Regions from separate parts of the Neobacillus sp. 19 genome, predicted to be linked through region 1. Evidence: riboswitches for the same ligand, from Rfam matches in the RefSeq annotation. Region 1 holds a riboswitch; the other holds the start of a gene.
What was found. A riboswitch is a leader RNA that binds a small molecule or an ion and turns the genes downstream of it on or off. The one in region 1 is predicted to bind S-adenosylmethionine.
Positions count from the first base shown of each region.

Region 2: another riboswitch for S-adenosylmethionine. It lies ahead of ACO1D1_RS14200 (homoserine dehydrogenase); the one in region 1 lies ahead of ACO1D1_RS10855 (SDR family NAD(P)-dependent oxidoreductase).

Region 1 covers NZ_JBMPZU010000033.1:28,900-36,756, reverse strand. The annotation lists gene ACO1D1_RS10865 (S-ribosylhomocysteine lyase) at 1-386, opposite strand, end outside; gene ACO1D1_RS10860 (Na+/H+ antiporter NhaC family protein) at 451-1,800, opposite strand; gene ACO1D1_RS10855 (SDR family NAD(P)-dependent oxidoreductase) at 1,933-2,697, opposite strand; SAM riboswitch class I at 2,859-2,956, opposite strand; T-box leader at 3,132-3,325, shown strand; gene nhaC (Na+/H+ antiporter NhaC) at 3,379-4,800, shown strand; gene ACO1D1_RS10845 (MBL fold metallo-hydrolase) at 4,797-5,663, shown strand; gene ACO1D1_RS10840 (hypothetical protein) at 5,705-6,094, opposite strand; gene ACO1D1_RS10835 (cation diffusion facilitator family transporter) at 6,155-7,078, opposite strand; gene ACO1D1_RS10830 (MarR family winged helix-turn-helix transcriptional regulator) at 7,262-7,672, opposite strand; gene ACO1D1_RS10825 (SDR family NAD(P)-dependent oxidoreductase) at 7,769-7,857, opposite strand, start outside.
Region 2 covers NZ_JBMPZU010000045.1:22,493-30,349, reverse strand. The annotation lists gene ACO1D1_RS14210 (galactosyltransferase-related protein) at 1-754, shown strand, start outside; gene ACO1D1_RS14205 (galactosyltransferase-related protein) at 855-2,816, shown strand; SAM riboswitch class I at 2,939-3,050, shown strand; gene ACO1D1_RS14200 (homoserine dehydrogenase) at 3,123-4,121, shown strand; gene ACO1D1_RS14195 (glycosyltransferase family 2 protein) at 4,277-5,572, shown strand; gene ACO1D1_RS14190 (glycosyltransferase) at 5,592-6,275, shown strand; gene ACO1D1_RS14185 (YfhD family protein) at 6,404-6,589, opposite strand; gene ACO1D1_RS14180 (YfhE family protein) at 6,697-6,831, opposite strand; gene recX (recombination regulator RecX) at 7,001-7,810, shown strand; gene ACO1D1_RS14170 (SDR family NAD(P)-dependent oxidoreductase) at 7,819-7,857, opposite strand, start outside.

The DNA.
Region 1 (7,857 bases):
CTTGCCGCCCACCCGCATTGCACTTCATTGCAAGCAGGAACTTCTTCAGCTGCCAGTACATCATTTAATGTTTTTTCTAGCACATCCAAAATTTCATCATAGTTATCATGATTAATGACCGTTAAGTAAAAACCTGTTTGGCAGCCCATTGGACTTACATCTACCACATGAGCAGAATAATTACGAATATTTTCAGCCATTAAGTGTTCAAGCGAATGAACTGCCGGCATTTCCATATGCTCTTTGTTTGGCTGCTTAAAACGAAGGTCGTATTTGTGAATGACATCCCCGTTTTGTCCATTTTTAACCCCTGCTAAGCGTACAAACGGTGCTTTTACTTTTGTATGATCTAAATTAAAACTTTCCACGTTCAATTGCTTTACCATAAGATAACACTCCTATACTTTTACATTATTAAATTTGGTTTCAACCCCATCTTGAAAAATATACTCAAGAAGTCTTTTTTTCTAAGGAAGACACGTTATTTGTCCCAGCTGCATTCATTGGCTTGCGATATTTTGGATAACCGATAAGGATGGCAATCACGCCACAAATCCCTAGCAAGACTGGATAAAAGGAATAAGGCATAATGCTGACAGGTGAAATCGAAGCTAATCCCGCAGCAACAAGGAATTGACCGCCATAAGGAACAATCCCTTGCCAGCAGCTAGAAAAAATATCGAGCAAACTTGCCGATTTTCGCGGATCAATCTCATATTCATCTGCAATTTCTTTCGCTAATGGTCCTGCCATGACAATGGAAATCGTATTATTCGCAGTTGCAATGTCAGCTGCACTTACCAATCCGGCGATTCCAAACTCTGCTCCTTTTTTCGATTTAATCCTGCTTGAAATAAAATGCAGGAGGTAATCAATTCCCCCATTATGTTTAATGATTTCAACAACCCCGCCGATCATTAAAGCAACGATCGCTAAGTCTTCCATACTAATCACACCTTGTGCCACGGCCTGTAAAAATTCAGTAAAGCTGTATGACCCGTATGCGATTCCAATAATTCCGGCAAATATCGTTCCACCTATTAACACGATTAAAACATTTACTCCCAATAGTGCTGTCACTAAAACAGCGAGATATGGAAGAACTTTAATCATTTCATATGGGTGATCGCCGCCAACGCTTGCCTGATTGCCTGCAGTGATGACGCCAAGAATAATTGCGGTTAGAATCGCCCCTGGCAACACAATGAAAAAGTTAGTTTTAAATTTATCTTTCATATTCGTATTCTGCGTTCTTACAGCTGCGATGGTCGTATCCGAAATCATCGAGAGGTTATCGCCAAACATCGCACCGCCAATCACAGTCGCCATGGCTAATGCCATCGGAATGCCCGTTTGTTCAGCAATCCCAATCCCAATGGGCGCCAATGCAACAACGGTTCCCATTGATGTTCCCATGGAGGTTGAAATGAAACAGCCAATAATGAAAAGCCCGACCATTAACAAATTCTCTGGTAATAGTGACAATCCAAGATTAACCGTGGATTCAACTGCTCCCATTCCTTTTGCCACTCCAGCGAATGCACCTGCTAAAATAAAGATGATACACATTAGTATAATATTGGGGTGCCCGGCACCTTTACAAAAAATATCAATCTTTTTAGTCAGACTTTCCTTTCTGTTCATCATTAGAGCGATGGCTCCCGCAATAATAATCGCCACACTCAATGGCATTTTGGAAAAATCCTTTGTGATGATTCCTGTGCCAATAAAAAGCAGTACAAAAATCAACAATGGTAATAGGGCAAGGAGACTTCCTTGCTTCTCTTTTTTAGTAGACATGTATTCCTCCACCCCTTTTAGTAGTTATATCAGCGAATTTATGTGATTTATCGGCGAATATTTAATTTTATCGGCGAATTTAGACGTTTTATCAGCGAATCGATAATCGCTGCACTCTCTTAAAAATATGTATCAGTTCATCGTCATGCCGCCCGTTACGTTGATGCCTTGACCTGTCATATAATCTGAGTATTTGGATGCTAAAAAGACGACCACATTGGCAATATCTTGCGGGGTTGCGGTTCTGCCCAGTGGAACCTGGGAAAAATCCTCCTCTTTAATGGCATCTGCATCTACTCCTCTTAATTCACCGCCAATGACTCTTTCATTTCTTTTCATATCCGTCTCAACAATCCCGGGACAAACAGCATTGACATTGATTTGATCTTTCGCTAATTCGATTGCCATTACTTTAGTAAACCCTAGAACAGCATGTTTGGAGGCAACATAACTTCCCATCAGGCGATAGCCATTTTTCCCTGCTTGAGAAGAAATATTAATGATTTTCCCGCCTTGTCCTTGTTTTTTTAAAAAACGTGCCACTGCTTGACTGCATAGGTAGACCCCTTTGGCATTCACGTCCATTACGCGATCCCAATCAGTTTCTTTAATGTCAACGGCGTAATCCATTGAGGAAATTCCGGCATTGTTAACCAAAATATCTAATCGGCCAAAGTACTCAATCACCTTAAGAACCATTTCATCGACTTGTTCGCTTTTTGAAACATCTGTCTGAAGATACAATATCCGATCATTCGAGTGTTCAGAACTAACTTCCCTGTCAATGACAGCTACTTTCGCCTCGCATTCTAAAAGTCCCTCCACAATCGCTTTGCCAATTCCCTGCGCCCCTCCGGTTACAATGGCTACTTTTCCTGATAAATCCATACAATACATCGTTGTAACTCCTCCTTAATCATTTAGTAATCCCATACACTTAGTTGGATTAATTGTTGCAGTAAAAAATACAACTGATCCTAATTGCCGCTTAATGATCAACGATAAAAAACCTCTTCTACTAATAAGAAGAGGTTTTGGCATCACAGGGCTAATTGCTCTTCTTATCTTCAAGCCGTACGCTTCTGGAATTAGCACAGTACAAATGTCTGCTGCTGAGGTATCAAAGGGCCAGTCCCTCCACCTCTCTGGATAAGAAATTAACTATTAAGTTTAAAAACTATTCTTACTCTACAGCTATAATTTGCCAATGTCAAGGTTTGTTTGTGAAATATTTAGAATAGTTGTTATAACGAACCTCTAATAAAAATAGATTGACTTATAATCCCCGTTTCGAATAATATATTCCTATAATCACTTAACTGCATAAAAGCATAAAAGCGTTGAACTATTAAAGTAGCTGATACCATTTTGAAATCAGAAACCTGTTGGTGGCTGCAAAACAGGCAAAGGGTATGGTGAATTACAGATAGGGAGCTGATTTCCGGTTTCGGCCGTTATCTAATCAAGCGAGCAGAATATGAATCTGCTAACTAGGGTGGTACCGCGGAGAGTCTCCGTCCCTTTTTTGGGATGGGGGCTTTTTTTATTTCAAAAATATAATTAAAGGAGAAGGTGTAAATGAAAAAGGAACTTTCAATTGGGATGTCGCTTATCCCTATCATTGCATTGATTGGCGCTGCTGCCTTATCGATTTTTATTTGGAAAGCGGGAATGCATATTCCGTTAATGATCGGTGTTATTGCCGCCGCAGTTGTTTCCATTGCTGCCGGCTGGAGCTGGGATGAAGTCCAAGAGATGATGGTGAAGGGCGTGGCGCGTGCCTTACCCGCCGTTTTTATCTTACTGATTATCGGAATCATTGTCGGAACATGGATTGCGAGCGGGGTGATCCCGACCATGATTTACTATGGACTTTCTATTATTGAACCATCCCTGTTTGTGCCGATTGTGGCACTCGTAACCGGCATTATCTCTATCACATTAGGAAGCTCGTTTACTTCGATTGCGACCATTGGACTTGCTTTTATGGCGATCGGTGAAGGACTTGGCTTTTCTCCGGGGCTTGTTGCAGGAGCGGTGATTTCTGGAGCCTATTTTGGGGATAAATTGTCACCACTATCTGACACTACCAACATTGCACCAGCGATGGCCGAAACCGATTTATTCAGCCATGTGAAGCACATGCTTTGGGATACGATCCCGGCATTTGTTATTTCAATTATTTTATATTGGTTCGTCAGCCAGACCACTGCAACGAATGGCGGCGCCGATACGAATGTGATCGATACGATGAAAACAGGTTTAGACGATGTTTTCGTCATCCATCAGTTATTATTATTGATGCCTGTATTAACGATTATTTTAATGATTAAACGCACACCGGCCATCCCTGCCTTAATGGGAGTCAGTATTTTAGGCGGCTTACTAGCCATTTTTGTCCAGGGAGCAGCCGTAACTTCCATTATTCAAGTCATGACAAACGGATTCCACGTAGAGTCTGGCGTTAAAGCGTTAGATTCCCTGTTAAATCGCGGCGGACTTATGTCCATGCTCGGGACGATTGGATTGTTAATCCTTGCAACTGCTCTTGGGGGCATTCTAGAGGAGACTGGCTCCTTCGAAGTGTTAACGAAAAAGATGATGTCCAAAGTTCATTCGGCTGGAACCTTAATCAGCTCCACTATCCTTTCTACCTTTGTTGTAGCATTTGCCAGCGGGGCGCAATTTTTAGCGATAATTTTACCTGCAAGAACGTTTGTGAAAAACTATAAGGAGATGGGTATTGATACGAAAAACCTTTCTCGATGTGTGGAAGCAGCTGGTACCGTTGGAATTAACCTCGTCCCGTGGGGCGTACCTGCCGTATTTGCTGCAGGAATCCTCGGTGTCAGCCCTGGTGAATTTATTCCATTTGCTTTCTTTGCCTTCCTTGTCCCGCTCATGAATATATTATTCGGTTTTACCGGCTGGACGATTACAAAAAAGAACTATAGTCATGAAACCAATAATAAGGATGACAAAGGAAGTGTTGCAATATGAGTGAGGTCATTTTAAGTGTATTAGGAACGGCTCAAGATGCCGGCCTGCCCCACCCAAATTGTTTTTGTAAAAATTGTACACAGGCCATTAGCAATCCGCAGTTTAGGCGCCTCGCCGCGTCATTGGCAATTATCGAGCCAGACGCAGAGACGTGGCATTTGATTGATGCAACACCTGATTTGAAAGAACAATTGGCTAGGCTGCAAATGAAGTACAACCTGCAAGGGAAGCTGATGGATGGCATCTTTTTAACACATGCCCATTTGGGTCATTACCCCGGCTTACTATTTTTAGGCCGGGAAGCCATCGGTGCTAGCGGAATACCGGTGCTGGCGGGCACAAAAATGAAACATTTATTAGAAGAACAAGCTCCATGGAGCCAATTAACCAAGCTGGGGAATATCACCGTTCAAGAAATCCAGGACGGGCAGGACATTCAGGTTTCTCCCCTTGTCACGGTTACACCTGTTGATGTGCCGCATCGAAATGAATTTTCCGAAACATTTGCTTTTTGGATTAAGGGTCCGAATAAAAAGGTCCTCTATGTTCCGGATATTGATCGCTGGCACGAATGGAAACACGACATTCATGCCGTATGTGAGGAAGCGGACATCTGTTTGCTTGATGGGACCTTCCATTCATCGAAAGACCTTGAGCATATTGGCCGAGATTATCGCGAAATCCCTCACCCGCTCATGGTCGAAACAATGGAACAGCTGCAAGAATTAGCGGAAAAAACCGAGATATATTTCACCCATTTAAATCATTCCAATCCGGCGATTGATTCGGAGCAGTCCATTCGTCAAGAGATTAAAGCAAAAGGATTTCATATTGCAGAGGAGGAAATGGAATTTAGGTTATAATCAAAAAAACAATCAGCGGGCTGCACCGGCTGATTGTTTTGTTAATTTTGACTTCGTTCCTCAGGAACCGATAATTCCTTAATTTTTAAAATCCAATCCTTGAAACTTGCAAATTCGCTTGAATCAAATCCGAAGTGCGCCTTGATCAACTGGACAGTTTCGCTTTCTTTTTCAGTAAAAACTCCATCTGAATAAATTAATTGAAAGAGTTCAGTTAAGACGATATTTTTCGATCGTTCTGTTTTGAAATTCTTAAGAATATCCTCCATCGCCAAACCTGTTATTTTATAATCTTCAAGGTCCATTTCCTTTTTATATTTGTTTAGGATAGAATTTTCAAATACAGATAAGTTTCCATCAATATTGGCAATCAGAGCAGCCAGTTCAAGAAATGCTTCTCTCTCCTCCTGGTGAAGTTCTGCTAGGAACATTACACACTCTCCTTACTATCTTTGTCCTAGGTATACGAATAAAAACCGATTTAGTTTCAATTAATCTTGAGCAGTCTTTTCCGATAAGCCTAAAGTTGCGTCTTTTTTGTCATTCAAATTTGGTTCCACATGGACATGAACATCGTAGACTCCGTAATCCTTCATCATCACTTTTTCAACATGTGTAGCAATGTCATGAGCTTCGCGAATATCTAAAGTAGAATGAACGAGGATAACTACGTCGATGACTTCATTGTTGCCATAGTTTCTCCCCTTAATTTCTTTTATTCCTTCCACTCCGTCGACCTTGGTAATAACCTCTTGGTAAAGCTGAATCTTATTTTCATCAAATCCGTCGGAAAGATCATGAGACGCTTCCTTAAAGATATCCAAAGCTGTCTTACAGATTAAGAGCCCTACAATCATGGCCGTTACGGTGTCCATCCAGGGCATATGTAATTGAGAGCCAAATATACCGGCAGCTGTTCCAATACTGACCCACGCATCAGAAATATTATCTTTAGCCGCAGCCATCACGGATTTACTATTAATTTTTGCTGCCAACTTTTTATTGTATCGGTAAACAACATACATGACGATTGCTGAAAAAAGCCCTACATAAGCAGCAATCATATCTGGAGACTCTTTTCCTCCCTGAAACATGGAAGTCAGCGCTTCGGTCAACACTTCTATACCAACTGCTAACATGATAAAAGAAGCCACCAGCGAAGCAATCGTTTCACTTTTCCAATGACCATACCCATGATCGGCGTCTGGCGGTCTTTGTGAAAGCTTCAATCCGATAAATACAGCTAATGAAGCAATGATGTCGGTTGTATTGTTAAGACCATCTGCTTTCAAAGCAGCGGAGTTACTGATATATCCAATTGCCAGTTTTAAGATCGATAAACATATGTAAGCAATTATGCTAATGATTGCTCCGCGTTCACCTAATTTAAGATTTTGATATTTTTCTGTCTCCATCCTTAAAGCCTCCCACCAAAGTACATCCATATGATAGCAATCCAAATATGGGTGGGTCTAGAGCAACCTTATTGCATCGTTTTATAAAAGTAGACTAGAGATAATAATGTTTCATGGCGGAAAGATTATTGGAAATTAATACCAATGTATACTAGACAGCCTTAAAGAAAAGCGGTTTTTATTCTAAATTAGTTTTGAATAGATTCCTAAGAGCTGTTGTTGTTCTTCGGCTGTTAATTTTTCAAACAGCTGCTTCCGCAGCATTTTCCCTTCTTCTTGTGCTTTCGTTAAGATGCGGAGCCCTTCATCTCTGATCTCTAAATAAAGAATTCTTTTATCTCCTTCATCTGTCACGCGCACAGCGAGCTCTTTTTGAATTAATTTTTCACTGAGATGTGTAATCGAGGGCGGGGCTAGGCCGAGTGCTTTCGCAATATCTGATGGCCTGCTTTTCCCATGATTCTTCAAATGCGACAAAACTAATATATGCGAGATGCCAATATTTTCATTGAACATTTTATTCCACTCGATAATCAAGCGATTGTTTACCTTATCCATCATATGGATGAGTTCAAAGATAGATGGATTTTCCACGATATCCCTGCTTTCAAAAAAATTTTACTCTTCTAACTATATAGGAAAGGCCCCTTTTTTGAAAAGGGACCTTTAAAAAAGGGGCTGCAGTTTGAATTATTGAGCGGAATAGCCGCCATCAATAACCAATTCAGCGCCAGCGATATAGGAGGATTCATCACTTGCTAAGAAAAGGGCAGCATTCG
Region 2 (7,857 bases), on a different contig from region 1:
TGATATTAAATATGAAGAATGTAGCAAATCAAAATGGGTTTATGAAGGATTTGCGGGTAAACTCTTTATCATTCCTCGAGAAAACTTCGAAGCAGTTGGCGGTTTTGATGAACGGTTCATTGGCTGGGGAGGTGAGGATGATGCATTTTCCCACGCTGTCCGTACGCTTTGTGGGGAGATTGTAAACGTTAAGGGGAAAATATTCCATCTATGGCACCCTAGTTCAAACTATCAAACGAATCCACATGGTAAAGCGAATGCTGATCTTCTTGGCCGCTATAAACAAGCAAGTGGAAATAAGAAAAAAATGACCAAGCTCATTAATGAACGGAAAAGTTCCCTAGATAAGATTAAAACTAATAATATTGATAATATAAACAGTTATAAAAATGAATTAATTGAATCTCTGCATATTGAAAATGAACAAAATACAAAAAAATATAAAAGTAAGAAATATCCATGGTATGAGGATAATTCCAAAAATTACTCCATATCTATTCCAATCAAAAGTAAATTTGGTAACTTAGAGCTTATTGTGCGGTCAGGTTCTTCTTTGACCCATTATTGGCAAGAACCTAATGGGAAGTGGTATAAAAGTAAGACGTTTGCTAAAGGAGTAACGGGAAACCCGTTATTTTTTGAAAATAATTCAGGGCAATTTGTGGTAGTCTGTAAATTAAAAACTGGTGAAGTGGGATTTTGGCTAAGAGACAACAAAAAACCTGACCATCCTTGGTCTGGACCAACAGTTTAGTAAGTTACTTCTTTATTAGAATTTGCCCAATGGCCAAATTATCTTTTTGTGTGGAGATATTTGGCCAAGAACAACAGATAAACAAAAAGGGAGATAGTGTATGTTTGAAAATGTTTCTATCATCATTCCTTTCCAAACAGATCATGGTCCAAGGGAAGAGGCCTTTGAATGGATAAAACGATACTATGCTGCAGTAATGCCAGATGCCGAATTATGTCTAGGGGTTTATAGCGACAATGAAATTAATAAATCGAAAGCTGTAAATCAAGCAGTGAAAAAGGCTACGAAAGATATTCTTGTAATTGCAGATGCGGATATTGTTTATGATCCTAAAATTATTTTAAAATCTATTGAACTACTTAAAGAAGCGGCATGGGTCGTTCCTTTTACAGAAATATATGATGTTCCCAAAGAGGCAACAAAATATCTGATTAGCAAACAACCAAGCTGGCCGCTAAGAGTAGGAGTAGAAGAATGCAATAAAGCTAATTGGATCTATAAAGGATTCGCTGGAAAACTAAATGTCATTCCGCGAGCGAATTTCGAAGCGGTCGGTGGTTTTGATGAGCGTTTTATTGGCTGGGGTGGAGAAGATGATGCCTTTTCACATGCCGTCAATACTATTTGCGGAAAATTCGTTAATATTGAAGCTAAAGTGTTTCATTTATGGCACCCAACTGCTTACACGGATTCAAACCTAAATAATCAGAAGCTGCTAAATCGGTATTTATCTGCAAGCGGCAACAAGTATGACATGTTAAAAATAATCACGGAACGTAAGGACTTTTTTGTGACGAAAAAATCCCTCTACTCTGAAAAGTTAAATAAGATTTCGAATTCCTCTCAAAGTAAAATCTGTTTTATGATCCTCGTTCATGAACAGCGGGACCTTGTGAAGGAATTAATCGATAATGTAAGACACTTTTGTCCCAATAGCACGATGGTCTTGTACAATGGCGGGGATGACCCAGCCCTTTGTGATAATTTAGGGGTTCCTGTATGTCCCTCCAGCCGAAAGTTGGAGCGGGGATTCACGACCATTTATTTTCTTGAGACTATGGAATGGCTCGAGGAGATGGGGATGGAGTATGACTATCTAATCAATATTGATTCTGATGCCTTGTTTTTCAGAAAAGGATATGAAGAATTCATTGAGAAACAAATGAGAGATACCGACTATATGGCGGTAAAACTGCGGATTCCTGAAGAAGATTGGTATATTGGGGACGAACTAAAGAAGGACCTATATAGATGGGAGAGGTTATTTAATGTAAACCCATTCTATGGAATTTTCAATGTTGGCCAAGTTATCAACAAATCGCTTGTAAAATCCTTACTTCATCCAGAAAGAAAGGATAAACTAAAAAGAGCTTTGCTTAAAACAATCTCTTTCGGCACAGACGAGATATTTTTTGTCAACATGGCAAGGGAGTTGGGATTCCGTATTAAAAGCTATCCAAACAATATGGACGAAAAGGTGATTCGCTATCGTCCATACCTTACTTTAGATGAAATAGTCTACTGCCTTAATGAGATTAATAATAGTTGGTTGTGTCATCCGGTTGAGCGTGATAAAAGAGATTTGGCTAGAAAATTTATTAAGCATCTTGGAACAGAATATTATAGTAAGCGATATCGTAAAGAAAAATATCCATGGTATGAAAGTAATCAGGATGGGTATACGCCTTCTTTACCTATTACTAGTAGTTTTGGAAATAAAGAGTTAATTGTGCGGTCTGGAAAAAATTATTTGTCACATTATTGGGAAGATCAAAGGACGGGAAAATGGTACAAGAGTGAAACATTTGCAAAAGGAGTAATTGGTACCCCTGTTTGGAATGAAACCGATTCTGGGCGGTTTGAGGTAGTAAGTAAATTAGCCTCAGGGGGGGTTGGATTATGGTGGAGGGATAATAATCAGAAAGAATATCCTTGGTATGGACCATCTCTAATCATTAGTCAGGATGTTGAACCTATTATGCTGACTCAGCTAGAGAATGGATCAACTTTATTAATTTCTAAGTATGGTGATAGACTAGGTTATTGGACCAATGAGCAGTAGAATAAAAAAAGAATTCATTAGATTCAAAAAAATCTTTCAAAGATGATTTTGAATTCATTGACAGTTCAAATTGTTTCAACTAAAATGAATTCTAATAATAAAATTTTGACACTTAAATATTACTCTTATCCAGAGCGGCGGAGGGACTAGGCCCGATGAAGCCCGGCAACCATCAAGGTATTCCTTGAAAAGGTGCTAATTCCTGCAGGTTATTTTTAACCTGAAAGATAAGAGGAGGAATCAGCCCTCTTCTTATGAAGGGGGCTTTTCCTGTTTTAGGCAAATAAAGTAAAGGGGCGGAAAAACATGTCTGTAATAAAAGTGGCAATTCTCGGTTTTGGAACGGTTGGGGAAGGAGTTTATCGGACGATCCAATCTCATGCGGCAAAGCTGACATCTGTTTTAGGCAAACAGGTAGAAGTGGCAGCGATCTTAATTAAAAACAAGCAGAAACAAAGGGAAATTAGTGATGAGGTGCTCGTAACGACAGATTTTGCAGATATTCTAAACCTGCCGCAGCTTGATGTTGTCGTCGAGGCCATCGTTGATAGAGAACCTACCAATTCTTTTTTGAAAAAAGCAATTGAGAAGGGATGTCATATTATTACCGCGAATAAAGAAATGTTTGCACATCACGGACAAGAATTGCTTAACCTGGCAGAGGAACATAATGTTTCGGTTGGGTATGAAGCGACAGTTGCAGGGGGAATACCAGTTATTCAGACGCTGAGACAGTTATTAAATATTAACCGAGTGAAGCAGGTGCAAGGAATTCTAAATGGCACTTCTAATTTCATTTTAACCGAAATGCGCGAGGAGAGACTGTCATTTGCCGAAGCACTAAAAGGAGCTCAGGTAAACGGGTTTGCTGAAGCTGACCCGACAAATGATATTGAGGGCTTTGACGCTTTTTATAAAGCAATGATTCTTAGCAGGATTGCCTTTGGAGAGGAACCAAACTGGCATGATGTAGAACGGGAAGGGATTACCAATATTACAAGTGAATTAATTGCAAAAGCGGAAGAACAAGGCTTAAGGTATAAGCATATTGCCCAAATAAGTAAGTCTGGGAAGCATATTAAAGCTACAATCAAGCCGGTCCTTGTTGGAAAAGAGCATCCTTTTTACCATGTGGAAGGGGTTCAGAATGCTGTCAGTATACAATCTGACATTGTTGGTGAAATCACACTTCAAGGACCAGGTGCTGGAATGTTTCCAACTGCCAGTGCTGTTATCGAAGATTTGGTTTACGTATGTAAAAACAATGCACCGTCCCAACGAACCACCGTTTTAACAACATTGTAAAAATGAAAACTATTCACATAAAAAGGAGCCCATAAGCTCTTTTTTCGTTTTCTAAGGGCTCAAGTTTAGTCAAAATCATTTGGATAACATATTGTGTAAAAGCTCGACCAATTGGACTAGTTATTTCATTAAACAATAAATAAGTGGGGTGCATCATGTTAGGAAATAGCTTTAAATGGTCAGAAAGTATAAAAAAGGAAAGTAGACCAAAAGAAACGAAGCAAAGTCATCAAATTAGTAACAGCTTGAGTTCCTCAATAAATAAAAACAATCAAGACATTGAAGTCAGTATTATTATTCCATCGCAAAATAAATATCCACTCAATTTATTTACCCTCTATTCACTTGAACTACAAACGTTTAATCCGGCAAAAATGGAAGTAATCCTAATAAATGATGCCTCGACAGACCAAACGGAAGAAAAACTAAAAGACTATTCCCCACCATACCATTTTAAATATATCCACAGTAAAAAAAATCTTGGAAGGGCAAAGGGAAGAAATTTAGGTATTCGTTCTGCCAGGGGGAGCATTCTAATTTTTCTCGATGCAGAAATACTCACAGAACCTGACTTTGTTGAAAAACACTATAAGTATCACCAATCGAAACATAACCTCATTTTATCAGGGGGGTTACATTCCAAAATATTATATTCATGTGTATTCCCAGACTTTTCTAAGAAAGAAGTAAACAGAATCACCTACCTAACAGAAAAAAACCAAGAGATATTTCAGAGACTTCAGGGTTGTAAGGATGTGCTTCAGGAACCTTATCCACTATTAGACAGAGGTGATTTAGTAAGGAAAATATACAGGGATATAGCATATAAGGAATATCCATGGTTTCGGCAAATAACAAGGAATTTCGGTGCGGATTTGGAAGGTTTTACCCTTCCATGGATGGCGTTTCTTACAAGGAATGTATCTATACGGAAAGAATTGATTGTGGATGCAGGTTTATTTGACGAGGAGTTTCACCATTACGGTTACGAAGATTGGGAATTAGGCTACCGTTTATACAAAATGGGAGCGCAATATGTTGTCAGTAATGAGTTGACTACTTACCATCAGGAGCATCCGGTGGCTAAAAACAAATGGAAAGAGACAATTGCCAACTTTGGTCTATTTACGGTAAAGCATCATGAAGTCGATGTTCTTATTCTTGGACTAGAACTTTCGGGGCTTACAGATTTATTGACCATGAACAAGATCTTAAGAGATTATAAATTGTTTCAGCAGTTGAAATCTGAGCACTTTCAAATTTTTCAGGAAAAATTCGTCCTCATCCTGGAAACGATTATCCTTATGCTTCAAGTTGATATTTCTCCAATTAATATTTTGGGGGCTGCAGGTTTTGGGACAAATGACCGGAATGAGCTCCTTAATGACGTAAATAATCTGACAGACTATCCTCATTTTAAAAAATTTTTACAACAAGTGATCAATTCATAACCATTGAAGGAGTGAAAAAGTGGTTTCCATTATAACGTGTACGATAAGAGAAGAGAGTATCGATAATGTTTTTAAAAATTATCAACAGCAGACCTGGAAGGATAAAGAGTTAATTATTATTTTGAATAAAGATTCGATGGATATTGACCGTTGGATTAAAAAGGCAAGGGATTATCCAAACGTACAAGTATTTCAGCTGCATGAAAAAGCAACCTTAGGCGACTGCTTAAATTTTGGAGTAATGAACGCAAACTCTGACTATATTGCGAAATTTGATGACGATGATTATTATGGTCCTGAATATATTACCAGTTCAATGGATGCCTTTAAAAATAAAAATGTTTGGATTGTCGGTAAAAGCTCTTACTATATTTATTTTAAAAATAAGAAAGCGTTAATATATGTCAACGGTACTAGAAATTCCATTACAGACACGGTTGCCGGGGCGACTTTACTGTTCAGAAAAGAGATGTTTTATCATATTCGCTTTGAAAAGGTAAATCGGGCCGAGGATTATTTTTTTATTGATCAAGCGAAAAAAGCAGGCTTCCAGATTTACTCCACAAATCCCCGCCATTTTGCCGTTATTCGTCAAGACTTAGAGCAGCATACTTGGAAGATTTCTGATGAAGATTTGATGGGGTGGGGCGATTTAGTCAGTTATACAGATGATTTTCAGTCGATTGTTTCAAAAAGTAAATAAAAAACATGAGCTAAAAAGACGGTAACAAGACTGTAAAGAAGCAGGGCAAAACCTGCTTCTTTTTTAGCCGACTGTCTTCGACCTAACGGGCTCGCCAATCGACGAGTTTTCTTTACGTAAAAAAGTACCTATTTGTTCTTATTACTTACCCGCTGGTTAGCAGCATTGGCACGTGCTTGTGCTTCAAGATCTGCGTTATCCGCTAATTCTTGTGAATATTCCACATCGATTCCATCTGATTTCATGTTTTTCGGCACCTGTGGAAGTGACCCTTTATTTTTATCCCGACTTTTATGTCCACGAGAACGACCCATTCGAAAAACCCCTTTCATTCGTAAAAAATAATAGGGAGCTGGAACGCCCCTAAAAATAGCTTTTACCGAACGAAAGAGGTTCATTAGTGGAAAAATTTTATATTGATTTAAAGCTTCGTTTTTCGGTCATGAAAACCGCCGGCACGATCTGCCATTTTAAATTCCCGTTGATAGGATACTTCCTGCATGCTTGTTAAAGGGTATTTACCTCGATCTTTATCCTTCTTTTTCTTTTCTGCCATTTTGCTCATTCCTTTCACCAATTTTAGTTAATCGTCATCAAGCTAAGTGGAAAAAAACTCATTTCCATTTTTGCCTAATACGAAAGGAAAGATACTAAATTTAGGAAAATATATTTTTTAAGCATTTTACTTAAGAGGAATATGGTAAAGTAGTTTTGAGGTGAAGAAAATGGCCATTATTACAAAAATCACCACACAGCAGAAAAATCAAGATCGGTTTAATGTGTTTATGGATTATGGTAAAGGTGAAGAATATGCTTTTAGTATTGACAGCGATGTATTAATTAAATACCAATTAAAAAAAGGGATGGAGCTTGATGATTTCTCTTTCTTGGAAATTCAATACCAGGATGACATTCGTAAAGCGTACAACCTTGCAGTTAATTATTTGGCCAGAAGGATGAGGTCTGAAAAAGAAATTAACGATTATCTTCTAAAAAAAGAAATGGACGAGCCCATCATCAAAGAGGTGATCCATAAATTAACCGCTCAGAAATACATAAATGACGAGGAATTTGCTGTAGCCTACGTGAGGACACAGGCCAATACAACAGATAAAGGGCCCGGCGTAATCAAGATGGAATTAAAGGAAAAGGGAATTAAGGAGTCAACCCTCCTACAAGTTCTAGAAGAATTTCCTTTAAACCAGCAGATTGAAAAAGCCACTAAAATAGCTGAAAAGTTTTTTCAGAAGAATACAAAGGAATCAAGCAAAATTCAAAAACAAAAGCTGGAAAATGTCCTGATGAGAAAAGGATATTCCTTTGAAGTCATCGCAATTGCAGTTAATGAAACAGAAGTCTCTAAAGAGGCTGATGAGGAAATGGATGCCATTCGATTCCAAGGAGAAAAGGCGCATCGGAAATTGTCAAAGTTCAATGGTTACGAGTATCGACAAAAGATGAAACAAGCTTTATATCGTAAAGGCTTTTCAATAGATTTAATCGAAAGATTCTTAGCGGAAAGAGAAGACTCATGACAAAAGCGTCATGAGTTTTTAAATTCAATAATAATGGAATCCTGATC